DNA from 3 places in the Salinarimonas sp. NSM genome. Region 1 is predicted to be linked to each of the others. Evidence: predicted binding sites of a transcription regulator. Region 1 holds the regulator's gene; each other region holds the start of a gene.
The links. The regulator LexA, encoded in region 1, represses DNA repair genes until DNA is damaged. The targets are predictions, from matches to a motif close to TGTTCNNNNTGTGTTCNG.
Positions count from the first base shown of each region.

Region 2: a site for LexA is predicted at 5,446-5,463, ahead of ssb (single-stranded DNA-binding protein). Genes of this name have one in related genera too.
Region 3: a site for LexA is predicted at 6,135-6,152, ahead of recA (recombinase RecA). Genes of this name have one in related genera too.

Region 1 covers NZ_JBQTCJ010000055.1:15,580-25,880, reverse strand. The annotation lists gene ACTZWW_RS17655 (esterase-like activity of phytase family protein) at 1-980, shown strand, start outside; gene ACTZWW_RS17650 (serine hydrolase domain-containing protein) at 1,080-2,189, shown strand; gene ACTZWW_RS17645 (benzoate/H(+) symporter BenE family transporter) at 2,321-3,520, shown strand; gene lexA (transcriptional repressor LexA) at 3,536-4,249, opposite strand; gene ACTZWW_RS17635 (hypothetical protein) at 4,397-4,525, opposite strand; gene ACTZWW_RS17630 (Bug family tripartite tricarboxylate transporter substrate binding protein) at 4,652-5,629, opposite strand; gene ACTZWW_RS17625 (tripartite tricarboxylate transporter TctB family protein) at 5,766-6,215, shown strand; gene ACTZWW_RS17620 (tripartite tricarboxylate transporter permease) at 6,212-7,678, shown strand; gene ACTZWW_RS17615 (molybdopterin molybdotransferase MoeA) at 7,701-8,927, opposite strand; gene moaC (cyclic pyranopterin monophosphate synthase MoaC) at 8,945-9,424, opposite strand; gene trpC (indole-3-glycerol phosphate synthase TrpC) at 9,421-10,218, opposite strand; gene trpD (anthranilate phosphoribosyltransferase) at 10,230-10,301, opposite strand, start outside.
Region 2 covers NZ_JBQTCJ010000042.1:33,779-44,079, reverse strand. The annotation lists gene ACTZWW_RS15310 (hypothetical protein) at 1-200, opposite strand, end outside; gene arfB (alternative ribosome rescue aminoacyl-tRNA hydrolase ArfB) at 259-678, shown strand; gene pcaF (3-oxoadipyl-CoA thiolase) at 795-1,997, shown strand; gene ACTZWW_RS15295 (hypothetical protein) at 2,002-4,665, opposite strand; gene ssb (single-stranded DNA-binding protein) at 4,760-5,320, opposite strand; gene ACTZWW_RS15285 (adenine phosphoribosyltransferase) at 5,508-6,053, opposite strand; gene ACTZWW_RS15280 (S-methyl-5'-thioadenosine phosphorylase) at 6,119-6,994, opposite strand; gene ACTZWW_RS15275 (cytochrome c1) at 7,147-8,019, opposite strand; gene ACTZWW_RS15270 (cytochrome b) at 8,062-9,345, opposite strand; gene petA (ubiquinol-cytochrome c reductase iron-sulfur subunit) at 9,444-9,983, opposite strand.
Region 3 covers NZ_JBQTCJ010000053.1:25,425-34,494, reverse strand. The annotation lists gene flgB (flagellar basal body rod protein FlgB) at 1-317, shown strand, start outside; gene flgC (flagellar basal body rod protein FlgC) at 334-744, shown strand; gene ACTZWW_RS17330 (flagellar hook-basal body complex protein FliE) at 768-1,097, shown strand; gene fliQ (flagellar biosynthesis protein FliQ) at 1,140-1,406, shown strand; gene fliR (flagellar biosynthetic protein FliR) at 1,501-2,262, shown strand; gene flhB (flagellar biosynthesis protein FlhB) at 2,276-3,343, shown strand; gene cckA (cell cycle histidine kinase CckA) at 3,376-5,907, shown strand; gene recA (recombinase RecA) at 6,244-7,335, shown strand; gene ACTZWW_RS17300 (hypothetical protein) at 7,533-9,070, opposite strand, start outside.

The DNA.
Region 1 (10,301 bases):
CGCTCGCCCCGGCCCCGCGGGCGCGGGCGGATCTCGAGGGTCCGCTGCCGCTGGCGCTGCGGACGTACCCGATCCGGCATCTCGGCCCCCGCGGCCTCGTCGACGGCCTCCACGGACAGCTGCGCTACCGCGGCGGGATCGAGCTGCAGGCGGGGGCCGACGCCTTCGGCGGGCTCTCGGGCCTTGTCGTCCTCGACGGCGGCGCGCGGCTGCTGGCCGTCTCCGACCACGGCTACGTCCTCGCCGCCGAGATCCTGCGCGGCCTCGACGGCGCGATCGTCGATCTCGCCGAGGCGGTGCTCGCGCCGCTGCGCGGCCCGGGCGGCACGCTGCTCTGGCGCGAGGGCCTCTACGACGCCGAGGCGCTGACGGTCGACGGCGCCACGGTCTATGTCGGGATCGAGCAGGAGCAGGCGGTCCTCGCCTACGATCGCGCGGCGGGCATCGCCGCGCCGGGCACGCGGCTCGCGCTGCCGCCCGCCGTGCGCGCGGTGCTCGACCGCTGGCCCGGCAACAAGGGCATGGAGAGCCTCTTCGTCGCCCCGGCGCCGTCCGCATTCCCCGGCGCCCTCGTCGCCATCGCCGAACGCGCGCGCCGCGGGGCGGCCACCCCGACCGTCGGCGTCGTGCTGACGGGGCCGGACGCCGGCGCGACCTTCGCGGTGGCGCGCGACGACGCGTTCGAGCCGACGGACTGCGCGGTCCTGCCCGGCGGCGACCTCCTGCTGCTCGAGCGCCGCTACGCGCTGACGAGCGGCGTCGCGGCGCGCATCCGCCGCGTGCCCGGCGCGGACCTGCGCCCCGATGCGACCCTCGACGGCCCGGTCATCTTCGAGGCGGACTGGACGAACGCCATCGACAACATGGAGGGTCTCGCCGTCCACACCGGGCCCGAGGGCGAGACCATCCTCACGATGATCGCGGACGACAATTACTCCGTGCTGCAGCGGACGCTGCTGCTGGAGTTCGAGCTGGCGTGACCGCCGCCGGGCGGCGCACGCGAACCGTCGGCGGACCCTCTTGCGGGGCGATACGGCCGCGCTAGTCTCGCGCTCCCTTCCGCTTCGGAATGCCTCCCGATGACGATCCACCCCGCCCTGTCCCGCTGCCGCCGTGCCGGCCCGCGCCTCGCCTCGTGCCTCGCTCTCTCGCTGATCGCCGCACCGTCCGCCGCCCTCGCCCAGCGCCTCTCGGAGGTCGACGCCCTCGTCGCCCCGCACGTGGGCGTGGACACGCCCGGGCTCGCCGTCCTCGTCGTGGAGCACGGGGAGGTTCGGCACATGGTCGGCTACGGTGTCGCCGACGTCGAATCGCAGGAGCCCGTCACCCCGGACACGCTGTTCGACCTCGCCTCCGTCTCCAAGCAGATGACGGCGCTCGCCGCGGCGCTCCTCGTCGAGGACGGCACGCTCGACCCGACGGCGCCCGTCGCCGACGTGCTGCCGATGCTGCCCGCGCTCCCGGAGGGAGCGAGCCGGCCGATCCTGCTCGAGGACCTCGTGCGCCACACGAGCGGCCTGCCGGACTACCTCGGCGACGCCCCCGGCCTCGGTTTCGATGCGAGCACCGACCAGTCCCGGGTCCTCGGCTGGGTCGCCGCCATGCCGCTCGACGCCGAGCCGGGCAGCGTCTTCTCCTACTCGAACACCGGCTATCTCGTGCTCGGCGCCCTCCTCGCCGCCGCCGAGGGCGCCGAGAGCCTCGACGCGGTGCTGCACGCGCGCCTCTTCGCACCGCTCGGCATGACGTCCTCCGCCTCCGGCTACCCGGTCGACGCGGCGCTGCGCGCCTCCGGCTACGCCGGGGCGGGCGGCGCCTTCGAGGCGAGCGAATGGGACACGGCGGTGGAGGGCGACGGCTCGATCTGGACGAGCGTCGCCGATCTCGCGCGCTACGAGGTCGCGCTCGCCGACGGCTTCGCCCCCGCCGAGGTCCTGTTCTCCGAGGGCGCCTTCGACGACGGGGAGCGGATCATCGACGAGAGCGGCGCCGGCTACGGCTGGGGCTGGTCGCTCTACACCGACGACTTCGACAGGACGGTCGCGGCGCATGGCGGCTCGTGGTACGGCACGGCGACCTACTACTATCGTGGGCTCGACAGCGGCGTCTCGGTGGTGGTGCTCGCCAACGGCGAGGACCTCGACGCCGAGAGCCTCGCCTGGGCGATCGCGCGGGCGGTCGAGGAGTGAGGCGGACCGCACGCGGCGCAGCCCTGGTCGGCGCGCGCGGGGGTGGCGCGCGGACCCGGGGGGCGGCAGTCTCGCGCCGGCGATCGAGCGGTCGAGTCGTGCGCGGGGCGTGAGCGGGGCGTGAGCGGGACATGAGCGAGACGGCGGGCGGGACGGGGACGGCGGCGCGCGCGCCGGCGGAGGGGGGCGGCGGGCTGATCCAGCCGCTCTCGGCGGGTGCGCTGGCGGCGCTCGTCGGCTTCGCCTCGACCTTTGCGCTGCTGCTGCAGGGCTTCGTCTCGGTGGGCGCGACGCCGGCGCAGGCCGCCTCGGGCCTGCTCGCGGTCTGCCTCGTCAAGGGCGTGCTGGCGATCGGCCTCTCGTGGCGCACGCGGCTCCCGATCTCGATCGCCTGGTCGACGCCCGGCGCCGCGCTGCTCGTGGCGACCGGCGCCTTCGCCGGGGGCTTCCCGGTCGCGGTCGGCGCCTTTCTCGCGGCCTCCGCGCTCGTGATCCTGGCGGGCGTGATCCGCCCGTTCGGGCGGGCGGTGGAGCGCATCCCGATGCCGCTCGCCGCCGCGATGCTGGCGGGCATCCTTCTCGATCTGTGCCTCGCCCCCGCCCGTGCGACCCTGGCGGAGCCGGCTCTGGCGCTGCCGATCGTGATCGTCTGGGCGCTCGCCCTGCGCTTCGCTCGGCCCTACGCGGTGCCGCTGGCGGTTCTCGTGACGATCGGCGTGGTGCTCGCGGCGACGCCCCTGCCGGACGCGTCCTGGGGGGCGCTCGCGCCGCGGCCGGTGCTCGTCGCGCCCACCTTCTCGCTGGATGCCCTCGTCGGCCTCGCGCTGCCGCTCTTCCTCGTGACCATGGCCTCCCAGAACGTGCCGGGCCTCGCGGTGCTGGCGGCCAACGGCTACCGCCCGCCGGTCGGGCCGATCTTCGTCGGCACCGGCGTCGCGAGCGCCGTCGCCTCCGTCTTCGGCGGCCACCTCGTCAACCTCGCCGCGATCACGGCGGCTTTGTGCGCCGGGCCGGAGGCGCATCCGGACCCGTCGCGGCGCTGGGTCGCCGCCGCGGCGGCGGGCGCCGTCTACATCGCGCTCGGGCTCTCGGCCGGTGCGGCGGCCGCCTTCATCTCGGCCTCGCCGCCGATCCTGATCCAGGCGGTGGCGGGCCTCGCGCTGCTCACGAGCTTCGCCGGCGCGATCCAGGCGGCGCTCGCCGACGAGAAGGCCCGCATGGCCGCCCTCGTCTGCTTCGTCACCACGGCCTCGGGCGTCGCCTTCTTCGGCATCGGCGCCCCGTTCTGGGGCCTGCTCGCAGGCGGGTCGATGTGGCTGCTGCGGCGGTGAGGGCGCGAGCCTCGCTCAATACCGCCGGAACAGGCTCACCAGCTTGCCCTGGATCTTCACCCGATCGGGCCCGAGCACCCGCGTCTCGTAGGCGGGGTTGGCCGCCTCGAGCGCGATCGACGAGCCGCGGCGGCGGAAGCGCTTGAGGGTCGCCTCCTCGTCGTCGATCAGCGCGACGATGATGTCCCCCGTGTTGGCCACGTCCTGCTTGCGCACGACCACGATGTCCCCATCGAGGATGCCGGCCTCGATCATCGAGTCGCCGCGGACCTCCAGCGCGAAGTGCTCGCCCGACGCGACGAGGTCCGGCGAGACGGTGATCGAGTGGCTCTGCGACTGGATCGCCGAGATCGGGACGCCCGCCGCGATCCGGCCCATGACCGGGATCTGGATTCCGCGCTCCTCGTCCGGCAGGCTCGGCGCCGCCACAGGCGCCGCGGCGGCCTTGGGCTTGGCCGCGAGCCCGCCCTCGACGACGCTCGGGCTGAAGCGCCGGCTCGCGGGCACGCCGAGGCCCTCGGGCAGGCGCACGACCTCGAGCGCCCGCGCCCGGTTCGGGAGCCGCCGGATGAAGCCGCGCTCCTCCAGCGCCGTGATCAGCCGGTGGATGCCCGACTTCGACTTGAGGTCGAGCGCATCCTTCATCTCGTCGAAGGAGGGCGGGACGCCGGTCTCCCGCACCCGCTCGTGGATGAAGCGAAGCAGTTCGTGCTGTTTGCGCGTGAGCATGGGCACCCCGTCTTGGAGCCTCTTGGAGCCTTCCGCGGCCGCCGGCCGAATCGCCGATACGATCTCTCGGAAAACAAACGCGGAACTTATACCCGTTCCCCATGCGTTCCGCAACCCCCGTCGCGACCCGTCTTCGCGGCGGGGCATTCATCCCGGGAGCGCCCGCAGGTGGATCAGCGCTCCGGCGAAACGCCTCTCCAGCGGCCCTATGCGCGACGGCAGCCCGACGAGCGCGACGCGCGCCGGGCTCGGCGGGTCGTCGATCGCATCCTGCATCGTCCCCTCGCTTCGTTCGGTCGGCGGAGCGGGCGCCGCTCCGCGCCCGGGATCCTCGGATTCGGGATCGTGGTCGCGGATCCCTCGGATCGGGCTCCCGCGACGCACGCCCGATGCACCGCGCGCTCAGCCGCCCGTGCCGACGGCCTCGCGCACGAGCGGGATCCAGGTCTCGCGCTGCTCGGCGTAGAAGGCGTCGATCTCGGCCGGCGTGCGCGGCGGCACGAGGTCGGCGCCGAGCGCGAGCAGCTGCTCCCGCACGGCGGGCGTCTCCATCACCGCCGCGACCTCGGCATTGAGGCGCTCGACGATCGCGTCCGGCGTTCCGGACGGCGCCGCGATCGTGTTCCAGGTGGCCGCCTCGAAGCCCGGGAAGCCCAGCTCGGCCACGGTCGGCACCTCCGGCAGCGCCCCGGAGCGCGCGAGGGAGGTGATGGCGAGCGGGCGCACCGCCCCCGCCTCGATCTGCGGGATCGCGGTCACCGCGACGTCGAACATGTGCGACAGGCGTCCGGCGACCACGTCGCGCCGCGCGTCCGAGCCCGCCTCGTAGGGCACGTGCTCGACCTCGACGCCGACCGCGTTCGCCCAGCGCAGGCCGGTGACGTGCGTCGTCGTGCCGACCGGGCCGGATCCGTACTGGAAGGCGCCCGGCTCGGCCTTCAGAGCCGCGACGTAGTCTTCCATGGTCTGCGCCGGGTCATCCGGATTGACCACGAGGACGAGGGGCACGGAGTTGATCATCGCCACCCCGCGCAGCGTCTCGGACAGGTCGACCGGCATGTCCGGGAAGAGCGCGATGTTGAACACGAGCTGCGAGGACGTGCCGACGAGGAGGGTATGGCCGTCGGGCTCGGCATCGGAGACGAGCTCCGTCGCCACCATGCCCGAGCTCTGCGGCATCGCCTCGAGCACGATGCGCTGCCCCAGGCGCTTCTCGAGCTCGGCGGCGACGATCTGCGCGGAGACGAAGGCGTTGCCGCTGGCGGCGGACGCGGTGATCAGCCGAATCGGCTGGGTCGGCCAGCCCTCCGCCTGGGCGGGAGCGGACGCGACCGCGATCGCACCGGCAGCGAGGCCGGCGGCGAGAATGCTCTTCCACATGGTCTTCCCTCGGTCTAAGGAGTGATGAGGAATGAATACCTGTTTCTCGGCGAGAGGCAATATGAGTAACTCACGCTCCAATGATTTACGCTCCACTCTAGTTTTTCTTCATTCTAAGTTGGATTACAGTATTTTCGTGGAGATTTCCGTTGCGGCCGCTGCGTCGGCCTTCGCACTCGCGGCGAGCGCTCTCCCGGAAGGACGCCCGGGGCGACTCGGGCCGGCGGACGTTCCCCTCGCGCTCGCCGCCCTGACGACGCTCGCCGCGCTCCTCGGGATCGCGACCCGCCGCCGTGCCGCGGCCGCGGCGGGGGCGGCGGTCGATCCCTGCGCGGCGCTCGGCACGATACCCACGCGCACCGTCGTACGCCTGCTCGCGTCGATCGTCCTCCTGGCGACGACGGTCGCCCCGCTCGGGCTCCTCCTGTCGGGCACGCTCTGCGGCGCGCTGGCGGCGTCGGCGGTGACGGGCGCGCGCCTCCCCGGCTCCCTCGCCGCGGGGGCGGTCACGGCGGCACTCGTCGCGGGCGTCTTCGTCGGCCTCGTCGGCCAGCCTCTGCCGCTCCTGCCGGACGCCCTGCGATGACCGAGGTCGACATCGTCGCGGGCCTCGCGGCTGCGCTGACCCTCGAGCATCTCGGCTGGGCCTTCGCAGGGGCCTTCCTCGGCACGCTGGTGGGCGTGCTGCCGGGCCTCGGCCCGGTGGCGACGATCGCCCTGCTCCTGCCGACGACCTTCTTCCTTCCGCCGACGGGCTCGCTGATCATGCTGGCCGGCATCTACTACGGCGCTCAGTACGGCTCCTCGACGACCGCCATCCTTCTCAACGTGCCGGGCGAGGCGTCCGGCGCGGTCACGGCGGTCTCCGGCCACAAGATGGCGCGGGAGGGCCGCGCGGTGGAGGCGCTCGCCGTCGCGACCCTCGCGTCTGCGGTCGCGGGCGTCCTGTCGGCTCTCGTCCTCGCCCTGGCGACGCCGGCCCTGGCACGCGCCTCGCTCGCGATCGGCCCCGCGGACGTCGCGGCGATGATGGTGCTCGCCGGCGCGCTCGCCGTCGTGCTCTCGGCGGCACCACTCGCGCGCGGCTTCGCGATGCTCGGGCTCGGCGGCATGCTCGGCCTGATCGGCACGGCGGGGCCCGACGGGCTGCCGCGCTTCACCTTCGGCATGCGCGCGCTCTTCGACGGGATCGGCTTCGTGCCGCTCGTCGTCGGGCTCTTCGGCATGTCGGAGGCGCTCGCCCTCGCCGCGCGGGGGACGAACGGCGGTGCGGTGGCGCGGATCGGACGCTGGTGGCCGGGCGCCGCGGCCATCCGCGGCTGGCTCGCACCCGCCCTGCGCGGGTCGCTGGTGGGCGCCGCGATCGGCCTCGTGCCGGGCGCGACGACCCTCGTCTCGTCCTTCGCCGCCTGGTCCCTGGAGAAGAGGGTCTCCCGCGGCGCGCCGGAGGGCCGGCGCGACATCGCCGGCGTCGCCGCGCCGGAGGCCGCGAACAACGCCAGCGCCCAGACCGGCTTCGTCGCCCTGTTCGGGCTCGGCATCCCGTCCAACGCCGTGACGGCCGTGCTGGTCGGCGCGATGATGATCCACGGCCTGCCGCCGGGCCCGGCGCTGATGAGCCGGGAGCCGACGCTGTTCTGGACCTTCGTCGGCTCGATGCTGATCGCGAACCTGATGCTCGTCGTCCTGAACCTGCCACTCGTCGGCCTGTGGGCGCGCCTCGTCACCGTACCGCCGCTCTGGCTCGTGCCTGGGATCGTGCTCGTGTCGGGGGTCGGCGTTCTGGCGAGCGGCGGGCTCGCCTTCGACGTCGTGCTCCTCGCCCTGTTCGGCGGGCTCGGCTACGCGCTGCGTCGGACGGGCTTCCCGCTCCTGCCGCTCCTCGTCGGCTTCGTGCTCGCGCCGATCTTCGAGGACCACCTCCGGCGCGCCATCGCCCATGCCCGCGGCGACCTCGCGACGCTGGCGAGCGAGCCGCTCGCGTCCGGGCTGCTGGCCGCCGCCGCCCTCGCGACGACGTACGCGCTCTGGCGGCGCGGGCAGCGCTGACGTGCGTCGGCCGTGGGCCCGCTCACATCATGCCCGCCAGCCGCACGATCTCCACCACCTCCCCCGCCTGCCGCGCCGAATCTCGCACCGGCCGCACGATCAACGCGTCCGCGCGGGCGAGGACGCCGAGCATGGAGGAGTCCTGCACGGGCGCCGGCGTCGCCTCGGGCAGCGCGCACGAGCGAGGCGCGAGGGTGGCCCGGACGTAGTCCTCGCGGGCGTCGTTCGGCGCCATCGACGCACCGAGCACGGCCCACTCGGTCGCGATCCGCCCCGCCTGCGGATCGCCCACGAGTGCGCGGATCGCCGGACGCAGGAAGAGGAGGCCGCAGACCATGGAGGAGACCGGGTTGCCCGGCAGCCCGAGGAACAGCATGCCGTCGAGCCGCCCGTGCATCAGCGGCTTGCCCGGGCGCATGGCGATCTTCCAGAACCCGAGCTCCATGCCCGCCTCGCGCAGGGTATCCTGCACGAGGTCGTGAGCGCCCACCGACGCGCCGCCGAGGGTGACGAGGACGTCGGCGCCCGCCGCGCGCGCGGCCGCGAGCTTCTCGCGTATGGCGTCCTTCGTGTCGCGTGCGATGCCGAGCACCCGCGGCTCGCCCCCCGCCGCGGCGACGAGGGCGGCGAGCGCGACGACGTTCGAGGCGACGATCTGGTCCGGCCCCGGCGCCTCGCCGGGCATGACGAGCTCGTCGCCGGTGGCGATCAGCGCGACGACGGGGCGGCGGCGCACGGGGAGCGCGGGGTGGTTCATCGCGGCGGCGAGCGCCAGCGCGCGCGCGTCGAGCACGCGCCCGGCGGGGATCAGCACGTCACCCTGCGAGAAGTCGAGCCCGCGTGGGCGCACGAATCGGCCCGCGGGCGCGCTCTCGAGGATGCGCACGCACCCGTCCGCCGGCGGCTCGGCGTTCTCCTGGACGACGATCGTGTCGGCGCCCTCGGGCACCGGCGCGCCGGTGAAGATGCGTACCGCCTCCCCCGCGCCGACCGGGCCCGCGAAACGGCGCCCGGCGGCCGCCTCACCGATCACCCTCAGCACGACGGGCGCCGTCGCCACGTCGATGGCGCGCACCGCGAAGCCGTCCATGGCGGAGGCGGCGAAGGGCGGCTGCGTGCGGGTCGCGACCACGTCCTCGGCCAGCGTGCGGCCGAAGCATGCCTCGAGCGGCGCGATCTCTGCGGGGAGCGGCGCGCCGGCGGCGGCGACGATGCGGGCGCGGGCCTCGGCGACGGGGAGCAGGCTCACGACGCGCACCCCCTCCCCTAGCCGTCGGCCCGCCAGGTCCCGGAGCGCCCGCCGGTCTTCTCGAGGAGCCGCACGCCCTCGATGCGCATGCTCTTGTCCGCCGCCTTGACCATGTCGTAGATCGTGAGGCACGCCACCGAGACGGCGGTGAGCGCCTCCATCTCGACGCCGGTCTGGCCCGCGACCTTCACCTCGGCGGTGACGCGCACCCCCGGCAGGGCCTCGTCGATCGTGCAGTCGACGCGGACCTTCGTGATCATCAAGGGATGGCAGAGCGGGATCAGCTCGTGCGTGCGCTTGGCCGCCATGATGCCGGCGACGCGCGCGACACCGAGCACGTCGCCCTTCTTGGCGTCGCCAGCGCGGATGACGGCGATGGTCTCCGGCCGCGTGATCACCACGCCCTCGGCGATGGCCGTGCGGGAGGTGACGTCCTTCTCGGACACGTCGACCATGTTGGCGGCGCCGGAGGCGTCGATGTGGCTGAGATCGCTCAAGCAGCCTCTCCCAGCAGGGTGCGGGTGGCCGCCGCGACGTCGTCCTGGCGCATCAGGCTCTCGCCGACGAGGAAGGCGCGGATGCCCGCCGCCTCCAGCCGCGCGATGTCGGCCGGGGTGAAGATGCCGCTCTCGCCGACGACGATGCGGTCGTCCGGGATCAGCGGGGCGAGGCTCTCGGCCACCGCGAGCGAGACCTCGAAGGTGCGGAGATTCCGGTTGTTGATCCCGATGAGCTGGGCGGGAAGCGCCAGCGCGCGCTCGAGCTCGGGGGCGTCGTGCACCTCGACCAGCGCGTCCATGCCGAGATCGTGGGCGGCCTGGACGAGATCGCGCGCGGCGGCGTCCGACACGCTCGCCATGATGACGAGGATCGCGTCCGCGCCCCAGGCGCGGGCCTCCGCCACCTGGTAGGGCTCGAACAGGAAGTCCTTGCGCAGCGCCGGGAGCGCGCAGGCCTCCTTCGAGGCGGCGAGGTACTCGGGGCGGCCCTGGAAGGACGGGGTGTCGGTGAGCACCGAGAGGCAGGCCGCGCCGCCCGTCTCGTAGGCGCGCGCCAGCGCCGGCGGGTCGAAGTCCTGGCGGATCAGGCCTTTGGAGGGGCTCGCCTTCTTGATCTCGGCGATCAGCGCCGGGCGGCCGGCGTCGATCTTCGCTCGAAGCGCCGCCGCGAAGCCGCGGGGCGGGGCGGCGTCGCGCGCGCGGCGCGCCATCGCGGCGGGCGGGATCGCGGCCTTGGCGGCGGCGATCTCCTCGCGCTTGTAGGCCTCGATCTTGGCGAGGATATCGCTCACGGCTGAGGCCCTCACCCTTGCGACGCGCGCACGAGGCGCGCGAGCGCGGTCTTGGCGGCGCCGCTGTCGACGGCCTCCGCCGC
Region 2 (10,301 bases), on a different contig from region 1:
AGCGCCCTGCCGCGGCCGATCCAGGCGGCGATCCCGCCGGCGACGAGCAGGACCGGCACCGCCAAGAGCGCGATCCCGAAGGCGAGCGTGAGAACGAGGAGCCCGACGAGGAAGGCCGCGACGAGCCCGAGCCCGATCGCCCAGCGCGGGACCGTGACCAGGCGCGGTTGACGGCCGTCGTACTTGATGAAACGGATCATGCGCTCACATCTCCCTCTCGTCTCGTCCCTATATCGGGGCATCCGCCGCGAGTTTCAAATGATCGAGGTCACGCCCACGATCGCTCTCGAAGAGGGCGAGATCGAGATGGTCCCGATCCGCGCCTCCGGCCCCGGCGGGCAGAACGTCAACAAGGTCTCGAGCGCCGTCCAGCTGCGCTTCGACGCCGCCGGCTCCCCCTCCCTGCCCGATCCGGTGAAGGCGCGCCTGCCCGCGATCGCCGGCTCGCGCATGACCAAGGAGGGCGTGATCGTCATCACCGCCCAGGTCTACCGCGACCAGGAGCGCAACCGCGCCGACGCGATCGCCCGGCTCGTGGACCTGATCCGCCGCGCCGCCTACCGGCCGCCGCCGCGCCGCCCCACCCGGCCGACCCTCGCCTCCAAGCGCCGCCGGCTCGACACGAAGACGAAGCACGCTCGCACGAAGAGCCTGCGCGGCAAGCCGCCGGCGGATTGAGCCCCCGTCCGCCGGGCGAGCGCTCACATCCCGGCTGCCCGCCTCGCTCGCTTGACCGCCGGCCGAGCGGGCGCGACACACGTCGGCAGAGAGCCGGATACGGGAAGGGGAGCGCGATGCGCGACGTCTACATCTGCGACTACGTGCGCACGCCGATCGGCCGCTACGGCGGCGCCCTCGCGCGGGTGCGCGCGGACGATCTCGCCGCGGCGCCGATCCGCGCGCTCGTCGCGCGCACGCCGGCTCTGGCGGAGGCGGTCGACGAGGTCTGGCTCGGCTGCGCCAACCAGGCGGGCGAGGACAACCGCAACGTCGCGCGCATGGCGCTCCTCCTCGCCGGCCTGCCCGAGGCCGTGCCGGGCGTGACGCTCAACCGGCTCTGTGCGTCCGGCATGGACGCGGTCGGCGCCGCCGCGCGCGCGATCCGCGCCGGCGAGATCGACTGCGCCATCGCCGGCGGCGTCGAATCGATGACCCGCGCGCCCCTGGTCATGGGCAAGGCGGAGAGCGCCTTCCAGCGCTCGGCCGAGATTTACGACACCACGATCGGCTGGCGCTTCGTCAACCCGGCGATGAAGGCGCGATACGGCATCGACTCGATGCCCGAGACCGGCGAGAACGTCGCCGCCGACTGGGGCGTCTCGCGCGCCGACCAGGACGCCTTCGCACTGCGCTCCCAGGCGCGCTATGCGGCGGCAGCCGAGGCGGGCTTCCACGCGGGTGAGATCGTCCCCGTCGAGATCCCCGGCCGCAAGGGCGCCGTCGAGGTGGTGGACCGCGACGAGCACCCGCGTGCCGACACGACCCTCGAGGCGCTCGCCAAGCTGAAGGCGCCGTTCCGCGAGAACGGCACGGTGACCGCGGGCAACGCGTCCGGCGTCAACGACGGCGCCGCCGCGCTCGTCCTCGCCACCCGCGAGCGCGCCGAGGCGCTCGGCCTCGTGCCGATCGCGAAGGTCCTGGGAATGGCGTCCGCCGGCGTCGCGCCGCGCGTCATGGGGGTCGGCCCCGTGCCCGCCACGCGCAAGCTGTGCGAGCGGCTCGGCCTCTCCGTCGCCGATTTCGACGTGCTCGAGCTCAACGAGGCCTTCGCCGCGCAGGTGCTGGCGGCGCTGCGCGACCTCGGCGTCGCCGACGACGCCGCGCACGTGAACCCGCACGGCGGCGCCATCGCGCTCGGCCACCCGCTCGGCATGTCCGGCGCCCGCCTCGTCGGCACCGCGGCGCGCGCCCTCCACGCCCGCGACGGCCGCCGCGCGCTCGCGACGATGTGCGTGGGCGTCGGCCAGGGCGTGGCGATGGCGCTGGAGCGGGCTTGATCCGCTACGGTCGATCGAGGAGCGCCTGGTATTCCAGGCGCAGGCCGACATCGTCCTCGTCGCATGGATCGCCCGCGCTGCAGGCGTACCAGGTCCTGTCCACCGACAAGGGGGGCCCCGGGCGCGCCGTCAGATCGACCGAGCTCGGGATGCCGCCCACGGGCGCGCCCTCGGGCCGGACGTAGGCGGCGATCGGGACCGGTGCGAGGCAGCGGTTGTCCGGCGGGCCGAGCATTTCGAGCAGGCGCAGCGAACATTGGCCGCCGCTCGTATTCGTGATGCTCAGCACACGGGTGCCGCGACCGGTCTCGATCGAGGCGGCTGCGGGCGCACCCTCGAACGGCTGCCCGCCGTAGGGCTCGCGGGTGACGGCGCCGCCGCTCGGCGGCGGGCTCGGCCGCAGCCTCACCGAGACGGTCCGGGGTGCGCTCCAGGCGAACACCCTCACCTCGGCGAGCGCCCCCGCACCGAGCCCCGTCGCGAGCGGACGTGCGACCACGTGCGGTCCCACCGCCGACAGCACGGCGCGACCCGGGGCCTTCGCGCGCACGACGACGCGCGCGACCGCCGCGCCCGCCGGTATGGTCAGCGCACCCGAGGCCGGGTCGACGATCTCGACGACGTCCGGCGCGTCGCTGGCGAGCGCGACGTCGAGCGACCGTGTAGCCGGGCAGCCGAGAGCGATCTCGAGCGCGAGCAGCCGGCCGCCGGCACCGGGATCCTCGACGGCCGAGAGGCGGGGATCGTCGATGGCCAACGTGTGGACGACGCGTAGAACGTTCGACGGTGAGGGCTCTTCGCTCGGCCGCCCGCACAAGGTGGGGCGCGCCTCGATGCGGTCGGCGGGAAGGATCGAGCCCGCGGGGAGCACGATCACGTCGTCGGACGACCCATGCAGGACACCCTGAGCGAGCAGGCGGTGCGCCGACGCCATCGCGCCGCCGGGCGTCTCGCGCTCGGTGCGCACCACGTCCACCCGGGTTCCGACAGGCCCATCCAGGACATGCACGGCCGCTCGGCAGGCGTCGAGCACCCATGCCGCACCGTGGCGCAGGTCGCGTACCTCCGCGCCACGAATGTCGAGGACGAGCCTCCGGACATCGGGCGTGGGCGCGACCGTCACGGCGGAGCTCGCCGCGCTCTCGATCCCACCGGCCGACTGCCGCGCGACGAGCGACCAGCCGGCCTCCAGCGCGTGGTGCAGCGGGACCCGATCGGCCGCGGCCCGCCCGATCGCGAGATCGCGCTCGCCCGACGCGGTCAGGATCGCGCCGGTGCCGAGCACCGTCGCCGTGGCACCGTCCGCCCGCCCGGCGACCAGCACCGACTCCATGCAGGCATGGACCGGTTCCACAATTTGCGGCGGCGGCAAGGACGTGGGCGATGGCCCGACCGGGACCTCCGCCACGCTCTCCTGCGCACAGGCCGCGGGGCCGCCCGGTCCCGGCGCGATGCGCGCGGTGACGCGGATCGTCTCGCCGGCGGCGAACGCCTCGTTCGGTGCGAAGACCAGACGCAGCGGCGTGAGGGAGCGCCCGGCGACCGGGATGTCCTCGTAGCTGCGCACCACGCTCCCCGCCGCGTCGAGGACCTCGACGGAGAGGATCGCACCCGCGACTGCGTCGCGCAGCGAGAGCGTCGCGTCACCCGCCGCGACGGGCGCGATCGCGATGGGCGGGAGCCGGACCGGGGCGACGTCGGTCCGGGCGTCCCCGCAGGAGACCAGGCCGGCGCTCGGCATCTCCTGGTTCGCCCGCAGCATGTCGCCGGGCAGTGGCAGCACCCCGAGCCGCGACACCGCAGCGGGCGCGGTGGCGCATTGCGGGCCGAACAACGGGGCGGCGTCCTCGCTCGCGATCCGATAGCGCGCCCCCGGAACGAGTCCCTCGAGGGCGACGACGGGGCGGCATGCGGAATGGGGGCCGGGGAATGCGGGCGGCTCGAGCCGACGCTCGCATCCGGCTATCGTCTCAACGCGGGTGAGCGGCGGCAGCGGCACCCGTGTCGTGAAGGGCCGACCGGCGAGGCGTGCTTCGAGCCGCAGGGCATGGGCGCTCCGCGGCCAGAAGGAATCGGGGATGGCGAGCGCCGCCGGCCGGAACGGGTCGATCTCTGCGGTCGCCAGCAGCGGATCGGCGGCGGCGGGATCGAGGAGCACGAGCTGCGCCCCCGGCACGAGCCCCGACACGAGCGCACCGACGCAGCCCGCTCCCGTGTAGAAGACGGTATTCGCCTCGTACGCCGGCGGCGCCATCATCCGCGTGGGCAGGGGGCGAACGGTCACGCGCTCCGAGCAGACCATCGGCACACCCGGGCGCGACGCGCATGCCGCGATCGCGCGGCCCGCCCGCAGAGCATCCACCGGATCGTCCCAGGGAACCGCGAGGCGGACTGGCCCGGCCGCGTTCGGCGCGACGTCGAGGCGGGTCGGATCGCCGTCGGCGTCGTAGGCCACGAGCGCCACGTCCGTCCCCCGTTGGACGCTCTCGACGTAGACGGCGCCGGCCCCCTCGTGCACGGGCTCGACGATCGCCGGCCGCAGAACGCCCGCCTGCTGGGCGGCCGCGGGGCCGACCGACCAGGCCAGCAGCGGGGCGATCACCGCGAGCGAGAGACGGCTGCGCGTCCGTCCCGCGCTGCGCCGAGGATGGAGGATCCCGATCGACATCACGTCACCGCGGTGTAGCCACCCCCGCAGTGAAGACTAGCGCATCCTGCGTCGCCCCGATTGACGTGGATCAAGCGGCGAGCGGATCGTCTCATCAGAACGGGATGTCGTCGTCCATGTCGTCGTAGCGCGATCCGCCACCGCCCGATCCACCACCGCCACCGACGCCGCCGCCGCCGGGGCTCGCCGGGCGGCGCTCCATCGGGGAGGAGCGGCCGAAGTCGCCGCCGCCACCGCCGCCGCCACCGCCGTAATCGTCCCCGCCGTAGTCGTCACCACCACCGCCCCCGCCGCCACCACCGCCGCCGCGGCCGCCGAGCAGGGTCAGCTCGCCGCGGTAGCGCTGGAGCACGACCTCGGTCGTGTACTTCTCCACGCCCTCGCGGTCGGTCCACTTGCGGGTCTGGAGCTGGCCCTCGATGTAGACCGTCGAGCCCTTCTTGAGGTACTGCTCGGCGATCTTGCCGAGCTGCTCGTTGAAGATCACCACCGAGTGCCACTCGGTGCGCTCCTTGCGCTCGCCCGTCGCCTTGTCGCGCCAGGTCTCCGACGTCGCCAGCCGCAGGTTGACGATCGGGTCGCCGTTGCTGGTGCGCCGCACCTCGGGGTCCCTGCCCAGGTTCCCCACCAGGATCACCTTGTTCACGCCGGCCATGATCGCCTCCGCTGTCCTTCGCTCGTCGCCATCGTTCGCCGTCTTTGTGCGGCCCGGCGGGCCGGTCGGCAAGCCCCGAAGGGTCGTGTCCACCGCCCTTTCGATCGTCGTCGTCGAGCGAGTTATGTTCTATTTTCGTTCCGACCGCAAGCGCGGCATTCCCCGCGTGGCACGTGTCTGAAGCCGCTCAGTGCCCCTCGAACGCCACCAGCGAGCGCACCTCCACCCCCATCCCCCGCAGCCGCTCGGCCCCGCCGAGATCCGGCAGGTCGACGATGAAGCAGCAGGCGACGACCTCCGCGCCGATGCGGCGCAGGAGCGCGACGGCGGCGGTGGCGGTGCCGCCGGTGGCGATCAGGTCGTCGACGAGCACCACCCGCTCGCCGGCGACGAGGGCGTCGGCGTGGATCTCGATCTCGTCCGAGCCGTACTCGAGCGCGTAGGCGATGCTGACCACCTGGTGGGGCAGCTTGCCCTTCTTGCGGATCGGCACGAAACCCGCCGAGAGCTGGTGCGCCATCGCCCCGCCCACGATGAAGCCGCGCGCCTCGATGCCGGCGATCTTGTCGACCTTGGTGCCGGCGTAGGGGTTGACCAGCTCGTCGATCGTGCGGCGGAAGGCCCGCGTGTCGCCGAGCAGCGTCGTGATGTCCCGGAACATGATGCCGGGCTTGGGGTAATCGGGGATCGTGCGGATCGCCGACTTGATCTCGGAGGCGGCGGGCGTGTCCATCGGGCGCGTGTCCATGATGCGCAGGTCCTCGAGGCGCGTATCCATCGGGTGGAGTGCGGGGGTGGTCAGCGGTTCAGCACGCGGCCGGCGACGGCGTCGAGCTTGGCCATGAGCGCCGGATCGCGCATCTCCGGCGCGGTCATGATCGCCACCTCCAGCGCGGTATCCGAACCGACGGGGCACGGCTCGTGCTCCTCGGGAAAGTCGCGCGCCACCCGCGCCACGAGTCGCGCCGCGTTCGCGGCGTTCGCACGCACCACCGCGATGACGGAGGCGACGTCGACCGCGGCGTGGCCGGGGTGCCAGCAGTCGTAGTCCGTCACCATCGCGATCGTGGCGTAGGTGATCTCCGCCTCGCGGGCGAGCTTCGCCTCGGGCATGTTGGTCATGCCGATGACGTCGTAGCCCATCTGCTTGTAGCCGAGGCTCTCGGCGAGGCTCGAGAATTGCGGCCCCTCCATGCAGACATACGTGCCGCCCTTGCGCACGTCGACGCCCTCGGCGACGCCGGCGTCGTGGAGGCGCTGCTGCAGGGCCGGGCCCACCGGGTGCGCCATCGAGACGTGGGCGACGCAGCCCTTGCCGAAAAACGAGCTCTCTCGCTTGTGGGTGCGGTCGACGAACTGGTCCACGAGAACGAAGCAGCCCGGCGGCAGCTCGTCCTTGAACGAGCCGCAGGCGGAGAGCGAGACGATGTCGGTGACGCCGGCGCGCTTCATCGCGTCGATGTTGGCGCGGTAGTCGATGTCGGACGGGGACATCCGATGCCCGCGGCCGTGGCGCGGCAGGAACACGATCGGCGTCGTGGCGATTCGGCCGATGCGCAGGACGTCGGAGGGCTCGCCCCAGGGCGATGCCACCCGCTCCTCGCGAACGTCCTCCATGCCGGGCAGGTCGTAGACGCCCGAGCCCCCGATCACGCCCAGTACCGCGCGTGCCATGTCGTCGGCCTCTCCGGTTGTTGCGACGCGATGCTAGCGGGAAGCGTGGCGCGGGCAACCCCCGAAATGCGGCCGCGTTGCGCAAACGGAAAGGGGGCGCCCTGCGAGGAGCGCCCCCGTCCTGCGATCACGCGTGCGGCACGCGGCCGGCATCAGCCCGCGGCGTGGCCCTCGGTCTCGCCGCCGACGCGCGCCCAGATGCGCTTCTTCGTGAAGTAGAGCAGCCCCGCGAAGACGAGGAGGAAGACGAGGACCTGGAAGCCCATCGCCTTGCGCGCCTCGAGATGCGGCTCGGCCGTCCACATCAGGAACGCCGTGACGTCCTTGGCGTACTGCTCCACCGTCTCGGGGACGATCGGGCGGCCCTGGTCGTCGCGCGGGTACTCGACCACGCCCTCGAACAGGACGTTGGGCATCGCCACGATGTGGCCGGGATAGTAGAGGTTCCAGTTGCCGAGCGCCGGATCGAAATCCTCCGGCGGGTCGACGTAGCCCTTCAGGAAGGCCGCCAGGTAGTCCGGGCCGTTCTCGTTGTACTGCGTGAACACGTCGGTGATCCACAAGGGAAAACCGCGCTCGTAGGTACGGGCCTTGGCCATGACCGAGAGGTCCGGCGGGGCCTTGCCCCCGTTCGCGGCGGCCGCCTGCTGGTAGTTCGCGAAAGGCGACGGCCAGAAGTCGGCCGGCGTCGCCGGGCGCTGCACCGGATCGCCGAACTCGTCGTAGCCGCCGTCGACGAGGTACTCGGCCGCGAAGGCCTCGACCTGCGCCTCGGTGTACTCCGGCCCGCCCTCCTCCGCGAGGTTGCGGAAGGAGACCTTCTCGAGGCCGTGGCACGAGGCGCAGACCGTCTTGAACACCAGGAACCCGCGCTGGAGCTGCGCGCGATCGTAGGTGCCGAAGGGGCCGGCGAAGCTCCAGTCCTGCCGCGGCGGCGTGACGCCGCCGCCCGCGGCCTGCGCCAGCCCACCGTGCAGCGAGAGGGAGGCCGCGACCGCGCCGGCGATGATGAGGCTCTTCTTCATGGTTCTCGAACCCTTGTCCTGATCTCGCTTTCCCACCGCGCCTCAGCCCTTCGACTGAGGCTCGGCGGCGGCGCCGACGGGCATGCCCGACCCGCTCGCCTGCTTCTTGCCCAGCACCGCCTCCGTGATGGAGTTCGGCAGCGGCAGCGGCTTCTCGAGCAGCCCGAGGAGCGGCATCGCGATCAGGAAGTAGGCGAAGTAGAGGAAGGTGAAGATCTGCGTCAGCACGACGTAGATGCCCTCTGCCGGACGCGACCCGAGCCAGCCGAGCACCAGGCAGGTGACGACGAAGGCCCAGAACAGCACCTTGAACACCGGCCGGTACGAGCCCGAGCGGACCTTCGACGTGTCGAGCCAGGGCAGGAAGGCCAGCACGGCGATGGCGGCGAACATCAGCACCACGCCCAGGAGCGCGTCGGGAACGGCGCGCAGGATCGCGTAGAAGGGCAGGAAGTACCACTCCGGCACGATGTGCGCCGGCGTCGCCGCGGGGTTCGCCGGGACGTAGTTGTCCGCGTGGCCGAGGTAGTTCGGCAGGTAGAACACGAACCACGCGTAGACCGCGAGGAAGCACACGATCGAGAACGTGTCCTTGACCGTCATGTAGGGGTGGAACGGCACCGCGTCCTTGCCCGACTTGATCGGCACGCCGGTCGGGTTGTTGTTGCCCGGCACGTGCAGGGCCCAGACGTGGAGCATGGCCACGCCGAGGATCATGAAGGGCAGGAGGTAGTGCAGCGAGAAGAAGCGGTTGAGCGTCGGGTTGCCGACCGAGTATCCGCCCCAGAGGAACGACACGATGGTGTCGCCCACGAGCGGGATCACCGAGAACAGGTTGGTGATCACGGTAGCGCCCCAGAACGACATCTGGCCCCACGGCAGCACGTAGCCCATGAAGGCGGTGGCCATCATCAGGAGCAGGATGATGACGCCCAGGATCCACAGCACCTCGCGGGGCGCCTTGTACGAGCCGTAGAACAGGCCGCGGAAGATGTGGATGTAGACCGCGATGAAGAAGAACGACGCGCCGTTCGCATGCATGTAGCGAAGCAGCCAGCCGTACTCGACGTTCCGCATGATGTGCTCGACCGACGTGAAGGCGTAGTCGGCATGCGGCGTGTAGTGCATCGCCAGCACGATGCCGGTGACGAGCTGAATGATCAGCATCACCATCAGGATCGCGCCGAAGGTCCAGAAGTAGGTCAGGTTGCGCGGCACCGGGAAGGCGACGAACGAGGAGTGAACCAGGCCGATGATCGGCAGCCGGCTCTCCAGCCACTTCGCGGCGGCGCTCTTGGGAACGTAGGTGGTGGGATGTGAGCTCATGGGTCTGGCCTGCTTGGTCTCGCCTGGTCGGCTCTCGTTCGGATTTCCGTCGGCCGCGGCACCGAGCCGGCGCCGCCGCCGCGAGGCGCGCTCTCGCCTCAGGCCTCCTCGCCGATCACGACGGACGTGTCGCTGGCGAATCGGTAGGGCGGGACCGGCAGGTTGATGGGCGCCGGGCCCTGGCGGATGCGCCCCGACGTGTCGAACACCGAGCCGTGGCACGGGCAGAACCAGCCGCCGTACTGGCCCTGGAAGTCGAGCGGGACGCAGCCGAGATGGGTGCAGTTGCCGTAGATGATGAGCCAGTTCTCGCGGCCCTCCATCACGCGGGCCTGATCGGCCTCGGGGTCCTTGAGATCGGCGAGGGGGGTGGCGCGCGCCGCCTCGATCTCGGCCGGCGTGCGGTTGCGCACGAAGACCAGCTTGCCGCGCCAGAACAGCTTGACGATCTGGCCTTCGGAGATCGGCGCCAGGTCGACCTCGATCGGCGCGCCGGCCGCGACGGTCTGCGCGTCGGGCGCCAGCTGCGCGATGAAGGGCCAGGCTGCGGCGGCGACGCCGACGGCGCCCATGGCGCCCGTCGCCAGAAACAGGAAGTCGCGCCGGGTGGGCTCTTGCGCTGCGGTGGTCTCGGCCACGTCACTCTCCCGAGCAGGGTTCAAGAAGACGGTCTACGCGCTGTCACGCCTCGCGAGAGACGCGACGAACGGATGGAGCCGCGCGGATCGTGCCGGGGGAAGTGCAACAGCGGCCGCGCGCGCGCAATGCGACCGGGCGTCGCCCGCGCGGCGAAGCCTTTGGCACGGCGACGCTCGTCTGTCCATAGCTGGAACCGTTCCAGGCGGCGCGAAGCGGATTTCCACAGGCGACAGAGGTGCGTCCGCGACGCCGAGCCGCAGCCGAGCTTGACGTCCGCCCGCGGCTTCGCGCCTCGGGCGCACCGAGTCGGGCGCGCC
Region 3 (9,070 bases), on a different contig from region 1:
AGAACGTCGCGAACGCCGACACGCCGGGCTTCGCGCCACGCGACGTCGCCGAGCCGCGCTTCGGGCGCGACGGGCGGGGCGTCTCCGCGGCGCTCGCCCCGGCGCGCACGAGCCCGCTGCATCTGGCGGGCTCCGCCGATCCGCGCGCCGCCGCGCAGGTCGACGGCGCGCGCTTCGAGGTTCGCCCGTCCGGCAACGCCGTGAGCCTCGAGGAGGAGATGCTGAAGGTCGCGCAGAACCAGTCCGACTACCAGCTCGCCGCCTCGCTCTACGAGAAGAACCTGGCGATGCTGCGCACGGCCATCGGCCGGCGCTGAGTGAAGGAGCGCGCGCATGGACTTCCTCAAGACGATCGCGGTGGCCGCCTCGGGCCTCAAGGCCCAGTCGGGGCGCATGCGGGTCATCGCCGAGAACATCGCCAACGCCGACTCCACCGCGGCCGCCCCGGGCGCCGACCCGTACCGCCGGCGCATCCCGACCTTCGTCGAGAAGCTCGACCGCGAGCTCGGCGTACGCACGGTGACGCTGGGGCGCGTGCGCGAGGACCAGAGCGAGTTCCGCACCCGCTTCGACCCCGGCCACCCGGCGGCGGACGCGGACGGGCAGGTGAAGCTGCCCAACGTGTCCTCGCTCGTCGAGAGCATGGACATGCGCGAGGCGCAGCGCAGCTACGAGGCGAACCTCAACCTGGTCAACGCCACGCGCCGCATGCTCTCGCGCACCATCGAGATCCTGCGCGCCTGAACCCTCGAGGAAGGTAACGCATCATGGCCACGAACATGTTCGCCGCCAACGCCTACGCCTCGATCCAGGGGCTCTCGCCGGGCCTCGGGCAGGGCGGCGCGGCGGGGCGCATCGGGGGCGCCGCCGGCGCCGAGCGCCCGGACTTCGCAGCCCTCGTCCAGGGCGCCGTCGGCTCCGTCGCCGAGGCGGGCCGCGCCGCGGAGGCCCAGGCGAGCGCGGCCGCCGCCGGCCGCGCCGACGTCGTCGACGTCGTCACCGCGGTGGCCGAGAGCGAGGCCGCGCTCAACACGCTCGTCGCCGTGCGCGACCGCGTCATCCAGGCCTACGAAGAGATCATGCGCATGCCGATCTGACGGCGGCGCGAGCACCACGATCACCTGCAGAAAGCGTACTCCATGACCGGCATGGCCATCCTCGACATCGCCCGCGACGGCATCATGACCTTCTTCAAGGTCGGGGCGCCGGTGATGCTGGTCGCGCTCGCCGTCGGCGTCGTGATCTCGCTCCTCCAGGCACTCACCCAGCTCCAGGAGCAGACGCTCGTCTTCGTGCCCAAGATCATCGCCGTGTTCGTCTCGCTCTTGATCATGCTCCCCCTCATGAGCGACGCGCTCGCGGGCTACATGCACCGTGTCGCCGAGCGCATCGTCGCGGGCGGGTGAGGTGGCCGCGGTCGCGAGCCGGGCGGTCGCGCCCGTCGCGCCCGTCGCGCACGGGCCGCGCGCGCGGCCCGCGAATCTCGTATCGTGCCCGCTCATGGAGCTGCTCTCGCCCGCCGTCGCGACGACCTTCCTCCTCGCCTTCGCGCGGGTGGGCACCCTCGTCATGCTGCTGCCGGGGCTGGGCGAGCAGCTGATCTCGCCGCGCGTGCGCCTCGCCTTCGCGGTCCTGCTGACGATCGTCGTCTATCCCGCCGTGCGCCCGCTGGTGGAGCCCGCCGGCGGCGTCGCCGGGGCGGCGACGCTGTCGCTCCTGTTCGGGGAGATCCTGGTCGGGCTCGTGCTCGGGCTCGCGGTGCGGATGGTCGTGGGCGCGCTGCAGACCGCCGGCACCATCATAGCCCAGCAGATGGGGCTGGGCTTCGCCATGACGGTGGACCCGTCGCTCGGCGGCCAGCAGACGGCGATCGCGAACTTCCTGACGCTGCTCGCCATCACGCTCATCTTCGTCACCGACCTCCACCACCTCGCCATCGCCGCCGTGCGGGCGAGCTACGACATGCTCCCGCCCGGCGGGCTGCCGGAGAGCGGCGACGTCGCCCGGCTCGGCATCGAGGCGGTGGGGCGCGGCTTCGCGCTCGCGGTGCAGATCTCCGCGCCGTTCATCGTCTTCGCGATCCTGTTCAACCTGGGGCTCGGCGTGCTCTCGCGCCTGATGCCGCAGCTCCAGGTGTTCTTCCTGGCGCTGCCGGCGACCATCCTCGGCGGCTTCATCGTGCTCGCCATCGTGGTCGGCGTGATGATGAGCGTGTTCCTCGAGAACCTGCGCGCCTTCCTGTCCACCATCTCCGGCCTGTAGAGGGGAGGGCGGCATGGCGGACCAGGACACCGAGAACGACGATCGCACGGAAGAGCCGACCCCGCGAAAGCTCGAGCAGGCGATCGAGAAGGGCGACGTCGCCAAGAGCCAGGAGATCACGACCTTCTTCGTGCTCGGCGGCTTCACGCTGGCGGCGCTGCTCGTCTCCGGCTTCAGCGCCGAGCGGATCTCGAACGGCATCACGGGCTTCCTAGCCAACGCCCATCAGGTCACCGACGGCGCCGGGCATCTCTCGGTGATGCGCGACGCGATCGTCACCGTGCTGATCGCGCTCGCGGCGCCCTTCGCGATCTTCATGGTCGCGGGGCTCGTCGGCGGCGGCATGCAGCATCGCCTCTTGTGGACCGTCGAGCCGCTGACGCCCAAGCTCGACCGCATCAGCCCCATATCCGGCTTCAAGCGCGTCTTCGGCATGGAGGCGCTCGTCAACTTCGCCAAGGGCCTGCTCAAGCTCGCCATCATCGGCACGCTGGTCGCCGTGATCCTGTGGGGTGAGCGCGCGCGCGTCGACACGCTGGTGCAGGAGGACCCCACCCTGCTCTTCGTCGAGGTGAAGGACCTCTCGGTGAAGCTGCTCGGCGGCGTGCTGGCGCTGTTCTTCTTCGTCGCGGTGGGAGACTTCCTCTACCAGCGCTTCTCCTGGATGAAGCGCCAGCGGATGACGCGCCGCGAGGTGAAGGAGGAGTTCAAGCAGTCCGAAGGCTCGCCAGAGGTGAAGGCGCGCCGGCGCCAGCTGCGGATCGAGCGCGCCCGCCAGCGCATGATGGCGGCGGTGCCGCAGGCGACCGTCATCGTCACCAACCCGACGCACTACGCCGTCGCGCTGAAGTACGAGAAGGGCATGCCCGCGCCGATCTGCGTCGCCAAGGGTGTCGACGCGCTGGCGCTGCGCATCCGCGAGAAGGCGCGCGAGCACGACGTGCCCATCGTCGAGAACCCGCCGCTCGCCCGTGCGCTGCACGCGACCGTCGACATCGACCGGGAGATCCCGGTGGAACACTACTCCGCCGTCGCCGAGGTCATCGGTTACGTCTTGCGGCTCAGGCGCCGTCGGGCATAACCGCTCGAGCGACGAGAACAGGCGACACGCACATGGCTCAGACGAGCGACAAGCCGCAGCGGGCGATCGAGCGCAGCGAGACGCCGGGGAAGATCTGGCTCCTCGTCGTCCTCGCGCTCGTGCTGCCCGGCGCCTTCTTCGGCCTCTCCTTCGTCACGAGCGAGCAGGCCCAGCCGCTGATCACGGCGCTGCTCGCGCTGCTCGCCATGGCCGGCGTGTTCTTCATCACGGCCTACGCCATCGGCGCGTTCGGCTTCTCCGCGCAGGGCACGCGCAACGACCTGACGAAGGCGATGGCGGATTCCTCGTCGGAAGGCCACGTGGTGGTCGAGGGGGACGGCCGCATCGCCTACGCCAACGAGGCCTACCTCTCCTTCGCCGGCGCCACGGAGCTCGCGGAGATCAAGACCGTCGAGCGCCTCTTCCTGGGCGCGCCGGAGGTCTCGGAGGCGATCTACCGCCTCGCCCAGGCGGCGCGCGAGGAGCGTGCGCTCGCCGAGGAGATCCGCCTCTCACCGGCGCTCGGCGGGCGCGGCGAGTACGGCTGGTACCGCGTGCGCGTGCGCCCGCTGCCGCGCCCCGGCGCCAAGCCCGCGGTGCTCTGGTCGATCGCCGACGTGACGCACGAGCGCGAGCGCCACGAGAACGTCTTCCAGGAGCTCCAGCACGCGATCGACTATCTCGATCACGCGCCGGCGGGCTTCTTCTCGGTCGAGCCGGACGGCTCCGTCGCCTACATGAACGCCACGCTCGCGGCCTGGCTCGACCACGACCTCGCGAAGGTCGGCTCGGGCGGACTCGCGCTCGAGGACATGGTGCCTCCCGACGTGGCGACGCTGCTCGCCTCCGTCGAGGGTGCGCCCGGCGAGGTGCGCACCGAGATCTTCGACATCGACATGACGCGCCGGGCCGGCCAGGCGCTGCCCGCGCGGCTCTACCACCGCGTCGCCTTCGGCATGGAGGGCGAGCGCGGCGCTTCGCGCACGCTGGTGATCAACCGCTCGGCCGGGGAGGAGGGCTCGGCGGACGCCCAGCGCGCGGCGGAGGTGCGGTTCGCGCGCTTCTTCAACAACACGCCGATCGCCATCGCGGCGCTCGGCCGGGAGGGCCGCATCCTGCGCGCCAACGCCCCCTTCGTGCGGCTGTTCGGCACGATGCCGCGCGCCGAGCCCGGCGGCGAGGAGCCGCGCCTCGTCCAGCGGGTGCTGGAGCGCGACCACGAGGCGCTCGCGGGCGCGCTCGCGGCCGCCGAGGGCGCGCGCGCGGCCGAGCCCGTCGAGGTCGGGATCGTCGGGCCGGGCGAGCGCTCGGCGCGGATCTGGACGAGCCCCGTCAACGAGACGGACGGGGAGGGCGAGGTCGCGATCGTCTACGCGCTCGAGACGACCGAGCAGCGCCAGCTCGAGACGCAGTTCGCCCAGGCGCAGAAGATGCAGGCGGTGGGCCAGCTCGCCGGCGGCGTGGCGCACGACTTCAACAACGTGCTCCAGGCGATCATCGGCTATTCGGACCTGCTGCTGGCCAACCACAGGCCCACCGACCCGGCCTTCCAGGACATCATGCAGATCAAGCAGAACGCGAACCGGGCCGCGAGCCTGGTGCGCCAGCTGCTCGCCTTCTCGCGCCGCCAGACGCTGCGACCCGAGGTGCTCGACCTCGGCGAGACCATGTCCGACCTGACCATGCTCCTCAAGCGCCTCCTCGGCGAGCGCGTCGAGCTCGACCTGCGCCACGGGCGCGACCTGTGGCCGATCCAGGCGGACGTGCACCAGCTCGAGCAGGTCGTCATCAACCTCGCGGTGAACGCCCGCGACGCCATGCCCGACGGTGGGCGTCTGACGATCCGCACCGCGAACGTGCAGGCCGAGGAGGCCGCCCGTCTCGAGCGCCCCGGCATGCCGGCGGCGGACTACGTCCTCATCGAGGTCGCCGACACGGGCACCGGCATCCCGCCCGAGGTGATGGACAAGATCTTCGAGCCGTTCTTCACCACGAAGGAGATCGGCAAGGGCACCGGGCTCGGCCTCTCGACCGTGTTCGGCATCGTCAAGCAGTCGAACGGCTTCGTCTACGTCGATTCGACTCCGGGCGAGGGCGCCTCCTTCAAGGTCTACCTGCCGCGCCACGTGCAGACCTCCGCCGAGGTGGCGGCGGCTCGGCTCGGCCCCCTCGCGCGCTCGAATCCCGACCTCACCGGCCACGGCGTGGTGCTCCTCGTCGAGGACGAGGACCCCGTGCGCGCCGTGAACTCCCGCGCGCTCAAGGCCCGCGGCTACACGGTGCTCGAGGCCGCCTCCGGCGTCGAGGCGCTCGAGGCGATCGCGGGGTCCGAGGCGCCGGTCGACCTCGTCGTCTCCGACGTGGTGATGCCGGAGATGGACGGGCCCTCGCTGCTGCGCGAGCTGCGCAAGACGCATCCCGACCTCAAGGTCGTGTTCGTCTCCGGCTACGCCGAGGACGCCTTCAAGAAGAACCTCCCCGAGGGCGAGGACTTCGCCTTCCTGCCCAAGCCCTTCACCTTGAAGCAGCTGGTGGAGACGGTGAAGGAGACGATGGGGCGGTGAGGGGGCGGCGGCGCGCGCCGCCGCGGCGTGAGGACGGGGCGCGGACGACGCGGCCGGAGCGTCCCGTATCCCGAGCCGACGTTTCCTGTGGACGCCGCGGCGATGCGCGGGCGCGGACGACCCATGGCGGCCGGGACGCATCCTCGCGTGGGACCGGTGTCCCGGGCGTGGGCGCACGCTGCGCAAAGCCTTGCGCGCCGGGCTCGGCGGAAGGGTCGCGGATTTTTCGTTCCCTTTTCGTTTTGGCTCTTGCGTGTGAGAACGAAGCGCGTACATTGCTGGGGTCGACGCCGCGTTGAGATTCGTCTCCACCCCGTGCAATAAGGGATTCGCGAAATGGCTCAGACCTCGCTGAGGCTGGTGGAAGGCTCCCCCATGGACAAGGACAAGACGAAGGCGCTCGACGCGGCGCTCTCGCAGATCGAGCGTGCGTTCGGCAAGGGCTCGATCATGCGGATGGGCAAGAACCAGCCGCTCGTCGAGATCGAGACGGTGTCGACGGGCTCGCTCGGGCTCGACGTCGCGCTCGGCGTCGGCGGGCTGCCGCGTGGGCGCATCGTCGAGATCTACGGGCCGGAATCCTCGGGCAAGACGACGCTCGCGCTCCACACGATCGCCGAGGCGCAGAAGAAGGGCGGCGTGTGCGCGTTCGTCGACGCCGAGCACGCGCTCGACCCGGTCTATGCCCGCAAGCTCGGCGTGCAGCTCGACGACCTGCTGATCTCCCAGCCCGACACCGGCGAGCAGGCGCTCGAGATCACGGACACGCTGGTGCGCTCGGGTGCCGTGGACGTGCTCGTGGTCGATTCGGTCGCGGCGCTCACGCCCCGCGCCGAGATCGAGGGCGAGATGGGCGAGGTGCAGCCGGGCCTCCAGGCGCGCCTGATGTCGCAGGCGCTGCGCAAGCTCACCGGCTCGATCTCGCGCTCGAAGACGATGGTGATCTTCATCAACCAGATCCGCATGAAGATCGGCGTCATGTACGGCTCGCCGGAGACCACGACGGGCGGCAACGCGCTGAAGTTCTACGCCTCGGTGCGCCTCGACATCCGCCGGGTCTCGACGCTCAAGGACCGCGACGAGGCGATCGGCAACCAGGTGCGCGTCAAGGTCGTCAAGAACAAGGTCGCGCCGCCGTTCAAGCAGGTCGAGTTCGACATCATGTACGGCGAGGGCATTTCGAAGGTCGGCGAGCTGCTCGATCTTGGGGTGAAGGGCGGCATCGTCGAGAAGTCCGGCGCCTGGTTCTCCTACGACAGCCAGCGGCTGGGCCAGGGGCGCGAGAACGCCAAGACCTTCCTCAAGGACAATCCCGACGTCGCCAAGCGCATCGAGGACGCCATCCGCCAGAATTCCGGCGTGCTGGCCGACCGCATCCTCGACGAGGCGACCCCCACGGCCGATGACCTGGACGAAGGCGAGGCCTGACGCATGCTCCCGCGCCTCCCGCCCCCTTGGGGCGGGGACGATCCGCGCAGCGGATCAGGGGCGGGGTCCGTGCGGGCGATGTCGCCCGCCCCAGGTAGGGGGACCTCGCGAGCAGGATCGGTCGAGGCGCATCGTGCGCGCCGGTCTCGTCCGCACGCGAAGGGGGAGCGACCCGCGAGGCCCGCAGCCGTGTGCCGTCAGCGAGCGACGACCGGGGCGGTCTCCGGGGTGCCCGCCGGGACGGCAGCCGGCGCGGCCGCCTGATCGGCGTCACTTCGCCGCGCGCGCCACCCCTCGAGCAGGGTGGGGCGCAGCGCGTCGATGCGCGGAAGGGCGGCGTCGCCGATGGGCGGCGGGGGCGGGGGGACCGCGCCGGGCCGGAACCCCAGCTCGGCGAAGGGCGCGAGCAGCTTCGCATCGCGCGCCAGCACGTGAACCGGAACGGCGCGCGATGCGTCCTCCCCGGTGATCAACGGTGCGGGCTGGTGATCGCCCATGACGATCACGACGGTGTCCGGCGAGAGCCGCTCGGAGACGAAGGCCGCCACCGCGTCGATGGAATGCGCGACCGAGCGCGCGTATTGCACGCGCACCGCCTCGGGATCGCGCCACACCTCGCGGGGATGCGGCGCGTCGTCGGTCCAGCGGCGGTAGATGGCGCCGTCCCCCAGCGCCTCCCAGGGCACGATCTCGGGTACGGGCAGCCAGGGGGCATGGCTCGAGATCAGCGCGGCCAGGGCGAAGAGCGGCGGGCGACCGGGCGTGTCGAGCTCCGCGCGGGCGAGGTGGTCGAGGGCGAACTGGTCGGGCACGATCCCCCAATAGAAAACCGGCCCGGCATAGCCCATGTCCTGCGCCTCGTAGGTCGCCTCGTAGCCGAGGAGCTGGCCCTCGGGCCAGGGCATCGTGATCGCCGGCATCGACTGCACGGTGCGATAGCCCGCGCCCGAGAAGTCGTCGACGAGCGTGCGCGGGGCCTCCGAGAGGAAGAGTGCGTAGAGTGTCTGGTCGTCGATGAACCGACCCGACGAGACGCTGGCGTGGTTGAGCCAGGACTGCCCGCCGGCGCTCGCGGCGACGAGCCGCCCCGAGGCGAGCGAGAAGCCGGCCTCGCGCGCCAGCGCCTCGAAGGTGGCGAGGCGGGGGCCGACGACCCGTGCGTAGGCCGGGTCGTCGAGCGCGGTGACGCCGTAGCTCTCGATGAAGATCACGACGACGTCGCGCCCGTCGAGCGCACCGAGGATCTCCGCCTCCGGGATGCCGTCCGCGGCGTCCTGCCCGAGATCGGCGCGAAAGGCGGCGCGCCGGCCGAGCGCGACGACGAGGCCCTGCGCCTGGAGCGCCACCGTCAGGCTGGCCGAGCCGCCGACCGGGCGCCATCCGGGCCGGCCCTCGAGAAGGGTCTTCTGCCCGCCGTAGAGCGCGAGCGCGCCGGCGCCGAGAGCGTACATCGCCAGCCGCGCATGCGGCGCCGCGAACAGCTCGGCCAGGCGCGACAGGCCCCAGGCGAGAGCGGCCCACAGCGCGGCGAGACCGATGAGCAGCCCCGCCACCGCGCCCCAGGCCCGCACGGGGCCGAGCAGCGTGCGCGCGACGTCCATCGTCGCCGGCAGGAGCGAGACGTCGAGATAGAGGTTGAGCGGGCGGTCGACGACCGAGCGCGCGGTGAGATCGGCGATGCGAATCGCCACCAGCACGACGAGCACAGCCGCGAGGGCGTGCACCAGCCCCCGCG